DNA from 2 places in the Janthinobacterium woesei genome. Region 1 is predicted to be linked to the other one. Evidence: predicted binding sites of a transcription regulator. Region 1 holds the regulator's gene; the other holds the start of a gene.
The links. Region 1 encodes FNR, which switches genes on or off when oxygen is low (the NO sensors DNR and NnrR bind a similar motif). Its sites were predicted from a motif close to TTGATNNNNATCAA; they were not measured.
Positions count from the first base shown of each region.

Region 2: the regulator FNR is predicted to act here: its motif matches at 5,279-5,292, upstream of ACQ4W6_RS01975 (bacteriohemerythrin).

Region 1 is NZ_JBNYXW010000003.1:267,334-274,909, forward strand. It holds gene modB (molybdate ABC transporter permease subunit) at 1-59, shown strand, start outside; gene ACQ4W6_RS04545 (sulfate/molybdate ABC transporter ATP-binding protein) at 65-769, shown strand; gene ACQ4W6_RS04550 (TOBE domain-containing protein) at 804-1,571, shown strand; gene ACQ4W6_RS04555 (HAMP domain-containing sensor histidine kinase) at 1,574-4,651, opposite strand; gene fnr (fumarate/nitrate reduction transcriptional regulator Fnr) at 4,912-5,670, shown strand; gene ACQ4W6_RS04565 (FixH family protein) at 5,686-6,210, opposite strand; gene ccoG (cytochrome c oxidase accessory protein CcoG) at 6,271-7,576, opposite strand, start outside.
Region 2 is NZ_JBNYXW010000002.1:36,908-44,483, reverse strand. It holds gene ACQ4W6_RS01995 (TonB-dependent receptor) at 1-1,632, opposite strand, end outside; gene ACQ4W6_RS01990 (PepSY-associated TM helix domain-containing protein) at 2,330-3,595, shown strand; gene ACQ4W6_RS01985 (sulfite reductase subunit alpha) at 3,486-4,733, shown strand; gene ACQ4W6_RS01980 (hypothetical protein) at 4,907-5,062, shown strand; gene ACQ4W6_RS01975 (bacteriohemerythrin) at 5,368-5,766, shown strand; gene ACQ4W6_RS01970 (hypothetical protein) at 5,774-6,616, opposite strand; gene ACQ4W6_RS01965 (nucleotidyltransferase domain-containing protein) at 6,735-7,496, opposite strand.

The DNA of each region.
Region 1 (7,576 bases):
GCATCGTGGTGCTGCTGTCGGCCGGCCGCCTGGCGCCCGGGCGCATCGCTCACAAATGACCGCCATGCAACTTGATCTCGACATTCGCGCCACCTTGCGCTCCGGCAAACGCCGTTTTGACTTGCACGTGCAATGCACGTCCGGCAGCCAGCGCATCGCCATGTATGGCCCGTCCGGGGCCGGCAAAAGCATGACCCTGAAAGCCATTGCCGGTTTGTATACACCGGACGCAGGCCATATCCGCCTGAATGGCCGCACCCTGTTCGATTCCGCCGCCGGCATCAACCTGCCGCCGCAGCAGCGCAACGTGGCCTATCTGTTCCAGGATTACGCCCTGTTCCCGCACCTGACGGTGCGCCAGAACGTGGGCTTTGGCCTGGCGCGGGGCTGGTTCAATCCGCGCGCGCGCGAAAAGCTGGCCAAGGTCGAGCATTGGCTGGCCGCATTTGACCTGCTGGAACTGGCGCACCAGTTCCCCGACGAGTTGTCCGGCGGCCAGCGCCAAAGAGTGGCGCTGGCGAGGGCTTTGGTGGCCGAGCCTGCCGCCCTGCTGCTCGATGAGCCATTTGCCGCCCTCGACCCCGACCTGCGTGTCAAAATGCGCCTGGAGCTGAGCCAGTGGCAGCAGCGCCTGGCCGTGCCCATGATCCTGATCACACATGATCCGGAAGATGCGCGCATCCTGGGCGAACATGTGCTTTACTTGCGCGACGGAAAAATCGACAGCATGGACAACAAGGTGGCATTGGTGGATAAATTCAGTGGATAAAACAGCGGAAATTGGCCTGCAAGGCTCGGTATGGATGACGGTGGGCGGCGAACACCTGGGCGGCGCCGGCCGCGTGGCGTTGCTGGGCGCCATTGCCGAGTGCGGCTCCATCACGCAGGCGGCGAAAGCCGTCAAGATGAGCTACAAGGCGGCCTGGGACGCCATCGACGCCATGAACAACCTGGCCGGCGAGCCGCTGGTCGAGCGCCTGACGGGCGGCAAGGGCGGCGGCGGCACACACCTGACGCAACGGGGGCGCCAGCTGGTCGACAATTTCCGCATCATCGAGCGCGAGCATGCGCGCTACCTGCGCCAGCTGGGCAGCCAGGCGGAAGGCATTGCCGACGATTTGTTACTCATACGGAGAATGGCCATGAAAACCACGGCACGCAATCAATTCCTGGGCAAGGTTGCCGAACTCAAGACGGGCGCCGTGAACGACGAAGTCACCCTGAAATTGCCGGGCGGCCAGCACATCGTCGCCATCGTCACGCAGAGCAGCAGCGAAAGCCTGGGCCTGGCCGCCGGCGTGGAAGCGTTCGCGCTGATCAAGGCCTCGTCCATCATCCTCGTGGCCGACAGTGACGGCGCGCGTTTTTCCGCCCGCAACCAGCTGGCCGGCAGCGTCATCCGCGTGCAGACGGGCGCCGTCAACACGGAAGTGGTGCTCGACTTGCCGCGCGGCGGCACGATTGCCGCCATCATCACCAACCAGAGCAGCACGGACCTGGGCATTGCCATCGGCAGCAGCGTGACGGCGATTTTTAAAGCTTCCAGCGTGATCCTGGGCGTGCCCGCTTAACGCTAATCGTGCAGGTGTGCTAGCCACTCGCGCGCGGCCGCCAGCGCCTGTTCCAGTTCCTCTCCCACGGCCGCCAGCAGTGCCGGCACCTCGTCGATGCGGCCCGCATCGATGGCTTCCTCGGTGGCGAACGCGGCGCGTATCAAGCGCTTCGTGCCCAGGGTGCCCACGGAGCCGCGCACGCCGTGCAAGATGCGCGTCACGTCGCTGTGGCGGCCTGTCTGCAAGGCTGTTTGCGCCTCCCGCACGGGCGTCAGGCCCTTGTTCAGCGCATCTTCCACCATGCGCCGCAGCACGCCGCGCCCCTTCGCATCGCGTCCCATCACGCGCATCAGCGCGGCCATGGAAAACACTTCGTCGTCGACGGGCGCCGCCGCACCGGCCACCTGCGCGGGCGGACGTTTCGGCAGGTGGCGCAGGATGACTTCCATCATCTCTTCCACCACCACGGGCTTGGCGATGAAATCGGTGATGCCGGCCGTCATGCAGCGTTCGCGCTCGGAGGCCAGCACGCCGGCCGTCATGGCGATCACGGGCAGGTTCAGGCGCAGTTCAGTGCGGATCAGCTGGGTGGCGCTGAAGCCATCCATGACGGGCATCTGCATATCCATCAGCACGATGTCGTAGCGCAGCGCTTCCGTGCGCAGCCGTTCCACCGCCTGCAAGCCGTCGCCCACCACGTCCAGGGTGGCGCCCATGTGTTCCAGGATGCCGCGCGCCACGGCCTGGTTCAAATGATTGTCTTCCACCAGCAGGAAATGCACGCCGGCCAGTTCCGTGCCCAGCGGCGGCTGCAGCATGCGCTGCTCGCCGCCCACCTCCTCCTTGGCGATGAGCGCCTGGTGCAGGGCGTCGAACAGGCTCGACCCGGTGATCGGCTTCATCAGGACGACATCGGCCTCGGCCGCGCTGGAAATTTCTTCCAGGCGATTGCGCGCGAAGGCGTTGACCATCACCACGATGGGTTGGCGCTGGCCGGCAGCGGCCTGGCGGATGGCCTTGGCCGTGGCCAGGCCGTCCATCACGGGCATGTGCCAGTCGGCCAGCACCACGTCGTAGGGCTGCTGCTGGGCCAGGCGCTCGCGGTACAGCTCGATGGCGGCAAAGCCGGAGTCCACTTCATCGGCACTCCAGCCCCAGGCGTGGATCAGCTTGACGATCAGCTCGCGCGTGGTGCGGTTGTCATCGGCCACGAGCAGGCGCAGCGGACCCAGGGCCGGCGTGCGGCGCGCCCCGGCCGGCTGTTCGAGCACCTCGAACGGCACGCTGAACCAGAAGCGGCTGCCCTTGCCCTCGCTGCTGGCCACGGCGATCTCGCCGCCCATCATGTGGATCAGGTGCTTGCTGATGGCCAGGCCCAGCCCGGTGCCGCCGAAGCGCCGCGTAATGCTTTGATCGCCCTGCGAAAAGGCCGTAAACAGCTGGGCCTGCTGCTGGGCCGTCATGCCGATGCCCGTGTCGCGCACTTCGAAGCGCAGCCAGGCGCGCCCGTGCTTGCTTTCGGCCAGGCTGACGGCCACCACCACTTCGCCGCTGCCGGTAAATTTGATGGCATTGCCGGCCAGGTTGACGAGGATCTGCTGCAAGCGCTGGGCGTCGCCCACCAGGCGGCGCGGCACGTCCGGTTCGACGGCGATGGCCAGTTCCAGTTCTTTCTCGCCGGCATTCATGGTCATCGTCGTTGCCAGCGTATTCATGACTTCATCGAGGTCGAACTCGACGGGCGAGAGATCCATGCGGCGCGCCTCGATCTTGGAAAAATCGAGCACATCGTTGAGGATGCCCAATAGCGACTGGCCCGCCACGCGTACCATGGTCAGATACTTGCGCTGCTCGGTGTTGAGCTTGGTATTTCCCAGCAGATACACCATGCCCAGCACGGCGTTCAGGGGCGTGCGGATTTCATGGCTCATGTTGGCCACGAAATCGCTCTTGGCGCGGTTCGCCGCCTCGGCCCGGTCGCGTTCCCGCTCCAGCTCTGCCGCGCGCGCCTCGAGCTCCTGCTGCAGCCGGTCGCGTTCGCTCATCAGGCCGTTGAACGCTTCCGTCAGCTCGCCGATTTCGTCGCGCTGCAGCACCGGCACGGGCGTGAAGCGGCTGCCGGAAGCGCGCAGCGACAGCAAGGTATTGCGCAGGCGCACCAGCGGCGACAGCAGCCGTACGGTCAGCCAGGCCAGCACGGCAGCGGCCAGCAGCGAAGCGCAGATGCTCCACAGCACCAGCCGGTACAGCACGCCGTTGAACGGTTCAAACGCGTCGGTCACGGGCAGCGAGGCGGCCAGCAGCCAGTTCACGGATTTCAGTCGCTTGAAGCTGTTGACGGCCGTGGTGCCACCGCTGTTGGTGCTGACCATGCTGCCTTCGCCACCATCCTTGAGCAACTGCGTGGTGATCTGGTTGGCGTTGGGCGCGCGCGGCTGCAGCAGCCGGCTGGCATCCGGGTGTAGCACGTAGCGCGGCACGGCCTCGCGCGTGAGGATGAAGAAATAGCCGCTCTTGCCCACCTTGGCCGTGCGCAAATGGCCGAGCATATTGTCCTTGTACAGGCGCAGCACGCCGATCACGATGCCGGCCACCTCGCCATCCTTGTCGAGCACGGGGGCGACCATCTGCACGATGGGCAAATGGCTGGTCTTGCCCAGCATCGGCTCGGTGATCATGGCTTTTTTCGTGCGCATCACCGTCTGGAAGTATGCGCGGTCGGCCACGTCCGTGCCGTTGCGCCCCTGCACTTCGGGCACGTCGGCGACCACCTTGCCCTGCGTATCGAGCACCAGCACGTCGTCGAACAGGGCCAGCATGGCGCGCTGCGTGTAGTAGTGGCGCAATTGCGCCGGGTCATCCATCAGGGCGGGTGGCTGGTGGCGCGCGGTCTGGGTGATGATGTCGAGCAGCATGGCCAGCTTGTCATCGAGTTCTTCGGCCGTGCGCTCGATCAGCGCCGTTTGCTGGCTCAGCAAGACTTGCGTGAAATCGTCGCGCATGTGTTTCACCTGGACCATCGTCACCAGGGCGATCATGGCGATCGAGGTCAGGCTGGTGGCCAGCGCGACTTTTGCTTTAATGCCGAGAGGCTTCATGATTTCCTTTTGAGTACCGGGCGGTACAGGCGGCAGATAATGCTGTCAGGAATTTTCCTATCAATACATCAACTTGGCAAGCGTGGGGCGTGTAATTTTGCGCTGTGGAGCAGGCTTTAGAGGATGTCGGCATAAAATTAAATGCAGAACGTCGTTTATTCAGCGAAATTAGGGCGAATTGCGGTGAATTTCCGCGAAATTGGCACATGGCAACGCACTATGCAGTAAACTTGTTATTGCATTTTATAAAAGGTACTGACATGACAGAAGCGCTACTCTCTCCAGCCTTGCCCGCAGTGACCGTGGAGGCGTTGCGTGCCCGATGCTCGACGTGCAGCATGCATCAATTGTGCCTGCCGATGGGGCTCGATGTGGGTGATATGGACCGGCTGGACCAGATCATCGGCCGGCGCCGCAAGGTCGCGCGTGGCGCCTTGCTGTTCCGCATCGGCGATTCGTTCCAGAACCTGTACGCGATCCGTTTGGGCCACTTCAAGACGTACCAGATCAATCCGGGCGGCGACGAGCAGGTGACGGGTTTCCAGATGGCTGGCGAATTGCTGGGCATGGACGCCATCAGCGCCGACCGCCACCATTGCAACGCGGTGGCGCTGGAAGACAGCGAAGTGTGTGAAATTCCGTTTTCCAGCCTGGAACAATTGCTGGGCAGTATACCGACCCTGCTGCGCCATTTCCACCGCATGATGAGCCAGGAAATCACGCGCGAGCAAAGCGTCATGCTGTTGCTGGGCAATATGCAGGCGACGCAGCGCTTTGCCGCCTTCATCGTCAACCTGGCCTCGCGCTACGAGGCACGCGGCTATTCGGGCAGCAACTTCCAGCTGCGCATGTCGCGCGAGGAAATTGGCAATTACCTGGGCTTGACCATCGAAAGCGTCAGCCGCTTATTGTCGAAGTTCAAGAAAGAAGGCTGGCTGCGCGTGTCGAACCGCGAGATTGAAATCCTGCAGCCAGCAAAATTGAAGGCCATTACGGCCGGCACGGACACCTGCAAATAATAACGGTGCTGTACCTTATAGTTCTTCATCCGCATGCAGCGCGATGCTGCGCTGCAAAGGCCAGGTCCAGATGCCTGACAAGCGCCATTCGCGCGCGTTGTTTTCCACCAGCACTTGCCAGCGGCTGCGCTCTAACATCGGCAGCGCCACCGAAAAGTTGCCGGCCGCATCGGGCTGCACCAGCAGCTTGATATCCTTTTCGGGCAAGGTGGCATGCGCCAGGTGCAGCAGCAAAGGCGCCGGGTAAGCCTTGCCGAAGCTTTGCACGGAACCGGTCAGGCGCGCTGCAGCTACATCATAGGTCAGGCTGGTCGACATGGCCAGGTTGCTGGCGGCCGTATCGCGCCGCAAGTCCTGGTTGATCGCCTTGCCCTGCTTGTAATAGTCGCCCACCACCAGCGCGTCCGGCTGCGTAAACGCGATATAGCCCATGAAGCTGCCGACGATGACGGACAGCCCGGGCCCCACCATCAGCAGCCACGGCCAGCGGTGCTTGTACCAGGGTTCCACGGGGGCTTGCAGCTTGATACTTTCCGACATGCTATTTCTCCTTGTGGCGGCATATTCTGGGGTCAGCCCTCAAAAACACGCCTTTCCTTGTTAGCGCGGCACGATGAACACGGCGCTTTCGCGCACATGCAGCGATGGATCGTCCAGCGATTGCAGCTCGATGCTGATCTTGTTCGAACCCTTTTCCCCGACGCCGTGCGGCACGCGCAGGCGGATGGGCCAGCCCAGCGTTTCGGTCGGCTGCAGGGTAACTTCATCGCGCGTCAGCAGGGCCAGGCCGGGCAAGCCGGCAACGCTGATCCTGAAGTGCTGGCGCTGCTCCGAGGTATTCATGATCTGCAGGCGGTAGACGTTTTCGATCATGCCATCTTCCACTTCGCGTCCCATCGAGCCACGGTCGCGGATGACGTCCATTTTCAGCGGCGTGCGCAGGAACAGCGAGGTCGCCACGGCGATGATGATCAGGGCCAGGATGGCGGAATAGATCAGTACGCGCGGGCGCATGGCGCGCTGGCGGATCTGCTGCGCATTGAAGTTGTTTTCCAGCGCGTGGTCGGTACTGTAGCGTACCAGGCCGCGTGGCCGGTCGACCTTGTCCATCACGCTGTTGCAGGCGTCCACGCAGGCGGCGCAGCCGATGCATTCATACTGCAGGCCGTTGCGGATATCGATGCCAGTCGGACACACTTGCACGCACAGGGTGCAGTCGATGCAGTCGCCCAGCTTGTCGTTGTTGCCGGCTTTCTTGCTCAGCGCGCCGCGCGGTTCGCCCCGCTTGGCATCGTAGGTGATGATCAGGGTATCCTGGTCGAACATGGCGCTCTGGAAACGCGCGTAGGGGCACATGTATTTGCACACCTGCTCGCGCAGCCAGCCCGCGTTGCCGTAGGTTGCCAGGCTGTAGAACAAGACCCAGAACCATTCCCAGGGACCGAAATTCAAGGTGGTGACCGCGTGCGCCAGTTCCTTGATGGGCGTGAAGTAGCCAACGAAGGTAAAGCCCGTCCACAGGGCGATGGCGCCCCACGCCAGGTGCTTGGCCGTCTTCTTAGCTGCCTTGTGCAGCGACGGACCCTGCTTGTCGAGGGCCATGCGGGCACTGCGCGTGCCTTCGATCTTGCGTTCGACCCACAGGAAGATTTCCGTGTACACCGTTTGCGGGCAGGAAAAGCCGCACCACACCCGCCCGGCAATGGCCGTGACGAGGAACAGTAAATACGCACAGATGATCAGCAGGGCCGCCAGGTAGATGAAATCCTGCGGCCACAGCACGACGCCGAAAATGTAGAACTTGCGCGTGGTCAAATCGAACAGCAGGGCTTGCCTGCCATTCCAGGTCAACCACGGCAAGCCGTAGAACGCCAGCTGGGTAAGCCAGACGCATACCCATCGCCAG
Region 2 (7,576 bases), on a different contig from region 1:
GTAGGATACATACACGCTGCTGTTGGTCGATGGCTTGTACACCAGGCCCGCCTGATAGCTGGCAAACGTGGCGTGCACATTGGCGCTGCTGGCGGCAGTGACCTTGCCGTCGAGCGTGTATTGCGGCACGTTCAGCGCGCTCTTGTAGTCATCCCAGCGAATACCCACGTTGAGCAGCCATTGCGGCGTGAACTCGATAGTGTCGAAACCATACACGGAACGCGTGTCGGTGACCACGTTCGTGCGCGCTGGCGATACCGTGCGCGTATAGATCCAGGGATCATTGGCGTTCGGGTTGAGCAAGGGTGCGCAGTTGTAGCCGGTAGCGGCGCCCGAGGTCGGGCAGGCGGTGCCGCCGTTGAGCAGGTTATTCGTGCCCGGCTTGAAGATGTACGCGCTGCGGTCCGTTTCTTCACGGCTCAGTTCCATGCCCACAGTGTAGGTGTTCTTCACGCCGCCAGCCATGAATTCGCCGCCCAGGCTGGTCGCGTTCGCCAGCGCGTCCGTGTCGGTCAGGCGTGTGTTGGCGCGGCGCCAGACGGTGCCGTACAGCATGGTGTTGCCCTTGGAATCATCGGGCTGGGTCCACACATAATCGTTGCTGGTCTTGCCGTAGCGCGTGACGTTGCGCAGGACCAGTTTATTGCCGAAGTCGTGGCGCACGTCGATGGTGCCGATATCGCTCTGCGTGTCACGGAAATCGCGGTTGAGCAGGCCATAGAAGGTTTCGCGCGGCACGTTGACGGGCGTGCCGTTGCCGTTTTTCGACACATTCGCGCCGGACGAGAACGGGTTGTTGAACGGCAAGCCGGTGTCCGGCAGCTCGCTCGACTGCATGTGGTAGTAGCTCAGGGTGGCCTGCGTGTTTGATTTCAGGCCAAACGTGATCGATGGCGCGATGCCCCAGCGGTCGCCATTGATGTAGTCGCGGCCGGCAACGTGGGCGTCGTGCGCCATCACGTTGACGCGCACGGCCACGTCGTCGCTGACGACGCGGTTCGCATCCAACGTGGCGCGGCGGTACTTGGCGCTGCCCAGGCCGACGCTTGCATTCGTGAAATCATCCGCTTTCGGCGTCTTGCTGATCAGGTTGACACCGCCGCCGGCCGACGAGCGTCCACCGTAGGCCGAGTTCGGCCCCTTGACCACTTCGACTTGTTCCAACGCAAAGATTTCACGCGATTGCGAGCCCGTGTCGCGGATGCCATCGATATACGTGTCCGTTTGCGCGTTATAGCCGCGGATGAACAGATTATCGCCCACGGGGTTGCCGCCTTCGCCGGCGCCGATGGTGATGCCCGGCACGGTGCGCAGCGCATCCGTCAGCGAAACGGCGCCCGTTTGCGCAATGATTTCGGCAGGAATCACGGTCACCGATTTTGGTGTATCGAGCAAAGGCGCGGTCAGCTTGTCGTTCGCCGATTTGATCGGCGTCTGGATCAAGCGCTCAGCCGTGACCACCACCTTGACTTCCTGCAACTGTTGCGGCTTGTCGACCGTTTGCGCGTGCAGCGCCAGCGGCATGGCCAGGGTGGCAAAAGCGGCCAGTGCCGTGCCGTGCAGGCGCGGTGTGGACGTCATCTGGTGCTTGCGGCTGCGGATGGTGGCCCCCGCTTTGTCTTTCAATGTCATCGTTATCTTTCAATCTATCGGATGGGAACAAGTTGGCTGGCTATTGCGCACTGGCGCCTGGCTGGCTCGGTGTTGAATGGGACTGCAAAACTGGAACCGCCACGGTGCCGTCATGCGCGGAACCCGGGGCGGGCGAAAGACCGTAGCGTCTCCACAGCGACAGGCTGTGACGCGGCACATGCGCCACCCGCCCCCCTTCCAGGACCGAGGCCGATTGCGTGGCCGTCAGCAATGCCCAGCCATGATGGCTACTGTAGAGGTCGCTAAAAACGTCGGGGGAAGGAGAAATGGTGGACACGGGCAACGAGGAAAAGGACTGCCGAACTTGCCTGCCAAGTGGGTCAGCTTGTATTAAGGTTTCATGATCAAGGTTTCATGATCAAGCAGGCGTGGTCAAAACGCATGACTACGAATGAGAATGATTTTCATTTTTACACAATTTCACTGCGATGTAAATTATCAATTTGTCTTGCGTGGCGGTTTTGCGCCAGACATGCCTACCCAGACAGTATTTGCGAATGATTCTCGTTTGCGATACTATGTCCGCCTTCTCTCTTCCCTGCCCTGCCCTGCCATGACCACCTCTTCCTCCCTGCCCCTGCCGCGCGCCACCGTCGACGAGGCGCCGGACACCCGCCAGTAGCGCCAGCTTGCCGCCGCCCCCGCACTGCGGCGCTGGCACTGACGCTGGAAGCAGGTGTGGTTTCAATTGCACTGGTTCATCGGCATCACGGCCGGCACGGTGCGGGTAATCATCGGTCTGAGCGGCGCCACCCTGGCCTTCAAGGAGGAATTGCTCGATGTGATGAATCCCGGCGTGCGCCATGTCGCCGTGGAAACACGCGCCCCACTGACGCCGGCACAGTTGAGCCGCATCGCAGCAAAGGAACACGGCCAGCGCGTGGCCTCCATCACCATGTATGCGCAGGCGGGCGCTGCGCCGCGCCTGTTCTTCGCGCCAAAAGCGGGCCAGAGGCGCGGTGAATCGCTCTACCTGCACCCGTACACGGGCGCCACCCAGCCGGCGCTGGCCGGTGCCGGCTTTTTCGAGTGGATGGAATCCTTGCACCGCTGGCTGCTGCTGCCGCGCGATCCGGGCCGGCAAGTTGCGGGTGTGCTGGCGCTGTGCCTGCTGGGACTGGCATTGTCTGGCCTGTATTTGCGCTGGCCGCGTCGCCCGCTGGACTGGCGCACCTGGCTGACGTTCGATCCAGCCCTGAAAGGCCGCTCCTTGCTGTGGAATTTGCACGCCGTGGCCGACACCTGGTGCCTGCTTGTCTACGTGGCGCTGACCTTGACGGGCATCTACTGGAGCTATGACGTGGTGCGCGACCATATCGACGCCTGGGCCGGCAAGCCGCCGCGCGTGGCGCAAGTGCCGCCGAAAAAAGGGGGCGCCCAGGAACCGGCACCAGGCGTCGATATCGGCCTGGCCTGGAATGCCTTCCAACAACACGCCGCTGGCTGGACCCAGGCTAGCGCGCGCATGCCGACGCGCCCTGGCGAAGCCGTGCAAGTGACCTGGCTGGCCAGCGATGCGCCGCACGAGCGGGGGCGCAGCCGCATGTCCCTGCTGCCGAGCCACGGCAGCATCACGGAAAACGCACCGCACGGCCAGCAGGCGCTGGGCTCGCGCCTGGTCAACATCATTTATCCGCTGCACATGGGCACGTATTTTGGCTTGCCGGGCCGCATCATCGTCACCTTGGCTAGCCTGGGCTTGCCCCTGTTCGCCATCACGGGCTGGATGCTGTACCTGGGCCGCCGCAAGGCGAAACGCTCTGTGCAGGCGCAGCGCGCCATGCTGGGCGCCAACGCGCCGGGCAAGACGGCCACGGGCTTGCCCACCCCTGGTGGCCTACGCCAGCCAGTCGGGTCAGGCCGAGCGCCTGGCCCTGGAAAGCGCGCGCGCCCTGCAGCAGGCGAGCGTCGCCGTCGACGTGCAGTCGCTGGAGCAGTTTGATCCCGCGCAATTGCGCCAGTATGCACGGGCCCTGATCGTCGCCAGCACCTTTGGCGAAGGCGAGGCGCCGGACGGCACGCGGCGCTTCGCGCGCCTGTTGCAGCAAACGGCAGGCACGCCGCTGGCGGGCCTGGAAGTGGGCATGCTGGCCCTGGGCGACCGCCATTACAGCGAGTTCTGCGGCTTTGGCCATGCACTGGAACGCCAGTTGCGCGCACTGGGCGCGACGCCTTTGTTCCCGCTGATCGAAGTCGACAAGCATGACGTACAAGCGCTGGCCGACTGGTCGCAAGCGCTGGCGCGCTGCAGCGGCAGCGCCATCGACGCCATCGGCGTGCAGGAAACAGCGGCGTATGCCGACTGGCGCCTGACGCGCCGCGTGCTGCTCAACCCGGGCAGCGTCGGCGGCGAACTGTATGAAATCGCCCTGGCCGGCCCGGCAGGCGCAATATGGGAAGCGGGCGCGATCGCTGAAATCATCGCGTGCAATGCCGATGGCACTGACGCGCAACCGGTGCATGCGCCGCGCAGCTACTCGATCGCCTCGCTGCCATCGGATGGGGAGTTGCAGTTGCTGGTGCGCCAGGAGCGCCATGCGGGCGCAAGCAACGAAGGCCGTGGCCTGGCCTCGGGCTGGCTGACGCGCTTCGCGCCGCTGGGCGCCACCATCCGCCTGCGCCTGCAAGCCAATCCTGCCTTCGCGCCAGCCCTGGCGCAGGTGCCCTGCATTTACATCGGCAACGGTTCCGGCCTGGCCGGCCTGCGTTCGCACTTGCGCGCGCGCCAGCAGGCGGGACTGGGCCGCAACTGGCTGCTGTTTGGCGAACGCCAGCAAAGCGTGGACAGCATCTGCGGCGCCGAACTGGAAGGCTGGCTGGCCGATGGCCACCTAGCGCGCCTGGACCGCGTCCTCTCGCGCGATGGCGCTGATGGTGTCCAGCGCGAATACGTGCAGGAGCGCCTGCGCGCCTGCAGCGGCGAACTGCGCGACTGGCTGCAACAGGGCGCCATCGTGTATGTATGCGGCAGCCTGCAGGGCATGGCGGCAGGAATCGATGCTGTGCTGCAAGAAGTGCTGGGCCAGGCGGGACTCGACGCCCTGCTGGCGGCCCGGCGCTACCGGCGCGATGTGTATTGAGCCGCCTGACATGCCGTGGGCAGCCAAACTGGTGCAATGCATCACAGCAATGAGTTGAAGTTAGGACCAAGTGGGCTAAACTGCAAACATGGTAGTAAATATATGAGTACGCGATTGAAGTGACCGGCAGGCGCCGCATCCCCGCGCCGCCACCGGCTCATCAGGAGACGACCATGTTGACGCTCAAAGTGCTGGCCTGCCTTGCCCTGTCGGCCCTGTTGCTGGCCCCCCTCGTGCTGAGGGATGCCATGCAGACGTCAGCCGGCCAGCAAATGCAAGTGCCGAATGTCGATGCGCAAGCCTTGTGGGCTCGCTGGCCCAAGCATTGATACTAATATAATACGCGCGGCTGAGAAACATCGCTGGCTGCGTTGCTTTGACTTGCCGTACTAGCGTACTGTCTGCGTCAAAGACGCCTTGCCAGCAACGTTTTTCAGCGGCACTCGGTAACGGGTTGCACCGTTCAAACCGCTTTCTGGCGGAAAGGGCTTTGTTCGCTGCCCTTTTGCCTTTCCTTCTACTCCCCCTCCCTCTTCACCACACTCTTGATCCAGGTCATGGATTTCCACCTTCGCTGCGCCCACACTGAAACAGCCCGCTTCGCATCGGAACGGGCTTAACGGGGAGGATCGGCATGCACGATTCGCAGTGGAAAGAGGAGATGGCGCTGGGCGTGCCTGCCATCGACGAGGCGCATGAAGCGCTGTTCATGGCGCTGGCGCGGCTGTCGCAATTGGGCGACCACGATTTTAGCGTGGCATTTCGCGACCTGGTCGCGGCGGTCGAGCGCGATTTTCGCGAGGAGGAAGCGTTGATGGAGGACATAGGCTTTCCTTCGCTGGCGAACCACCGCGAACAGCATGCGCGCGTGCTGAGCGGCTTGCACCATGCCTGGGCCGCCGTCGATGAAGGCGACGTGGCGCAGGGACGCCATGCCCTGTCGCTGTTGCCGCAATGGCTGATTTTTCACCAGGCCACCATGGACCTGGCCCTGGCGGCAGCGCTGGAGCTACTGCAGCGCCAGCCCAGCTAAGCTGAGCTTACAGCAGCAAGACCGTGGCTTGCTCGGGCAGGACGACGCGGTAGTGTCCCGGGTATTTATCTTCGCCATCGAAAATCTTGCAAAACACGGCTTGATTGATGTCGTTGACGGCCGGCTCGTTCATGGGCAGGGTGGCGATCAATTGCTCGCCATCCATCAGGTGCAGCGCGCTGCCCGTCTCGGCCGCGCAAAAAGCCAGTGACTGCACCTCGTTGGCGAAGGGCCGCTTGTACCACGGCGTGATGGCCCGCACGGCGCGCCTGGCATCCTTCAAAACCTGGCCGATGCGCGTCACATTCCATGCGTCGCGCGCCACCGAAGGCTGGATGACGATGTTCGCCGTCAATTCTCCTGGTCCCTTGTTGACCAGAAAGCTGCCATCTTGCGCGGCGATATCGTCATTCAGGGGTACGACAAACACCCCGCCCTCCGACACCTTGATGGGTATCGGCGCGCCATTGCCTTGCAGGGCCACGCGCACATCGTCGATGGAAGCGCTGAGCTTGGCGGGGATCAGGCGCAAGGCCATGACCACATTACCGCTCGACACTTGCCACACTTTCCTGGCTGTCAGATAGCTTTCACGGTATGGCGTGAAGCGCACGCGCGGCGGCTTCACATCGCTGTTGGCCGTGATCGTCACCGTTTGCGAGGACTGCAGCTGCGCCTCGGACGCGGGTGCAGGGGCAGCCACGGCGGCCGGTGGCGGCACAGCGTCGGTCGTGGCCGGCACGCGGGTGCTTTGCTGCGGCGCGGGAACAGCCGGCGGCGGCACGTGCTCCTGGGCATGGCCCAGCGAGACGACGCACCACCATCCTGCACAGGCTATCCATGTACGCATGCATTTCTTTCAATGAGGAAAATATTTTATCAGCGCCTGCATTATCGCAGAAGCCCCGCCGGCATGCCGCTGGCACCTGCCTGCCATCGACGCCGATCCTGCCCTCACGCGCGGCGTGTCAAGCGGCCGGTGCGCTGCGCCAGTGCGCGGGCGCCCGCAGGCAGTATCCTTCGAGCAAGGGACCGCCGACTGGCTCCAGCACGGCGGCGGCTACTTGTTCAAACGCAAGCTGGCCGGCAGCCAAATCGCTGGCCACCAGGCGCAGCGCCCCGTCGAGCTGCACCGCGATGGCGGCGTCAAACGCCTGCAGGCGGCGAAACAGGTGCTTGCCGCCGCCGCTCCACTGGCCGGCGGCGCGCAAATGCAGGTCGGACAGCATGGCATACAGCTGGCAGGCCACGGCCAGCGCTTCGCCCGGCTGCCGGCTATCGACCAGGTCTTCCAGCAAGGTGGTGATGGCATAGCGGCGCCGCTGCAAGGCCTCCAACGCCAGCACTGGTGGCCCGGCTGCGTCAATGGCTTGCGCCAGCGCAAGCAACTGCGCGTACGCTGGAGTGGGCGCGACGATGTTTTCCCCTTCCAGCAGCATACGCGCCAGCGGCGCCGTGCCGCCGGGTGCGTCTATTTCACGGCAGAAATAAGTGAACGTGGCCAAGTCATGCGCGAACAATTCCACCGTGCGCCCTTCGGCGACGATGGTGGAACGCCAGGCGCAGTCGATATGGTCGAACAGCAGCAGCAAGTCGATATCGGAACTGGCCGTCTGGCGGCCGCTGGCAAACGAGCCGCCGATGATGGCCGCCACGGCCGTGGGATAGCGTTCCTGTACCAGCCGCACGGCAATCGCGCGGATGGCTGCGTAGGTGTGGATGGTCTTCAACGCCGATTCTCCATGCCAAAAAACTCTATCCTACGCGCAATGTGCAGCGCACTGCCATACCCCGCGCCATCCTGCTAAAC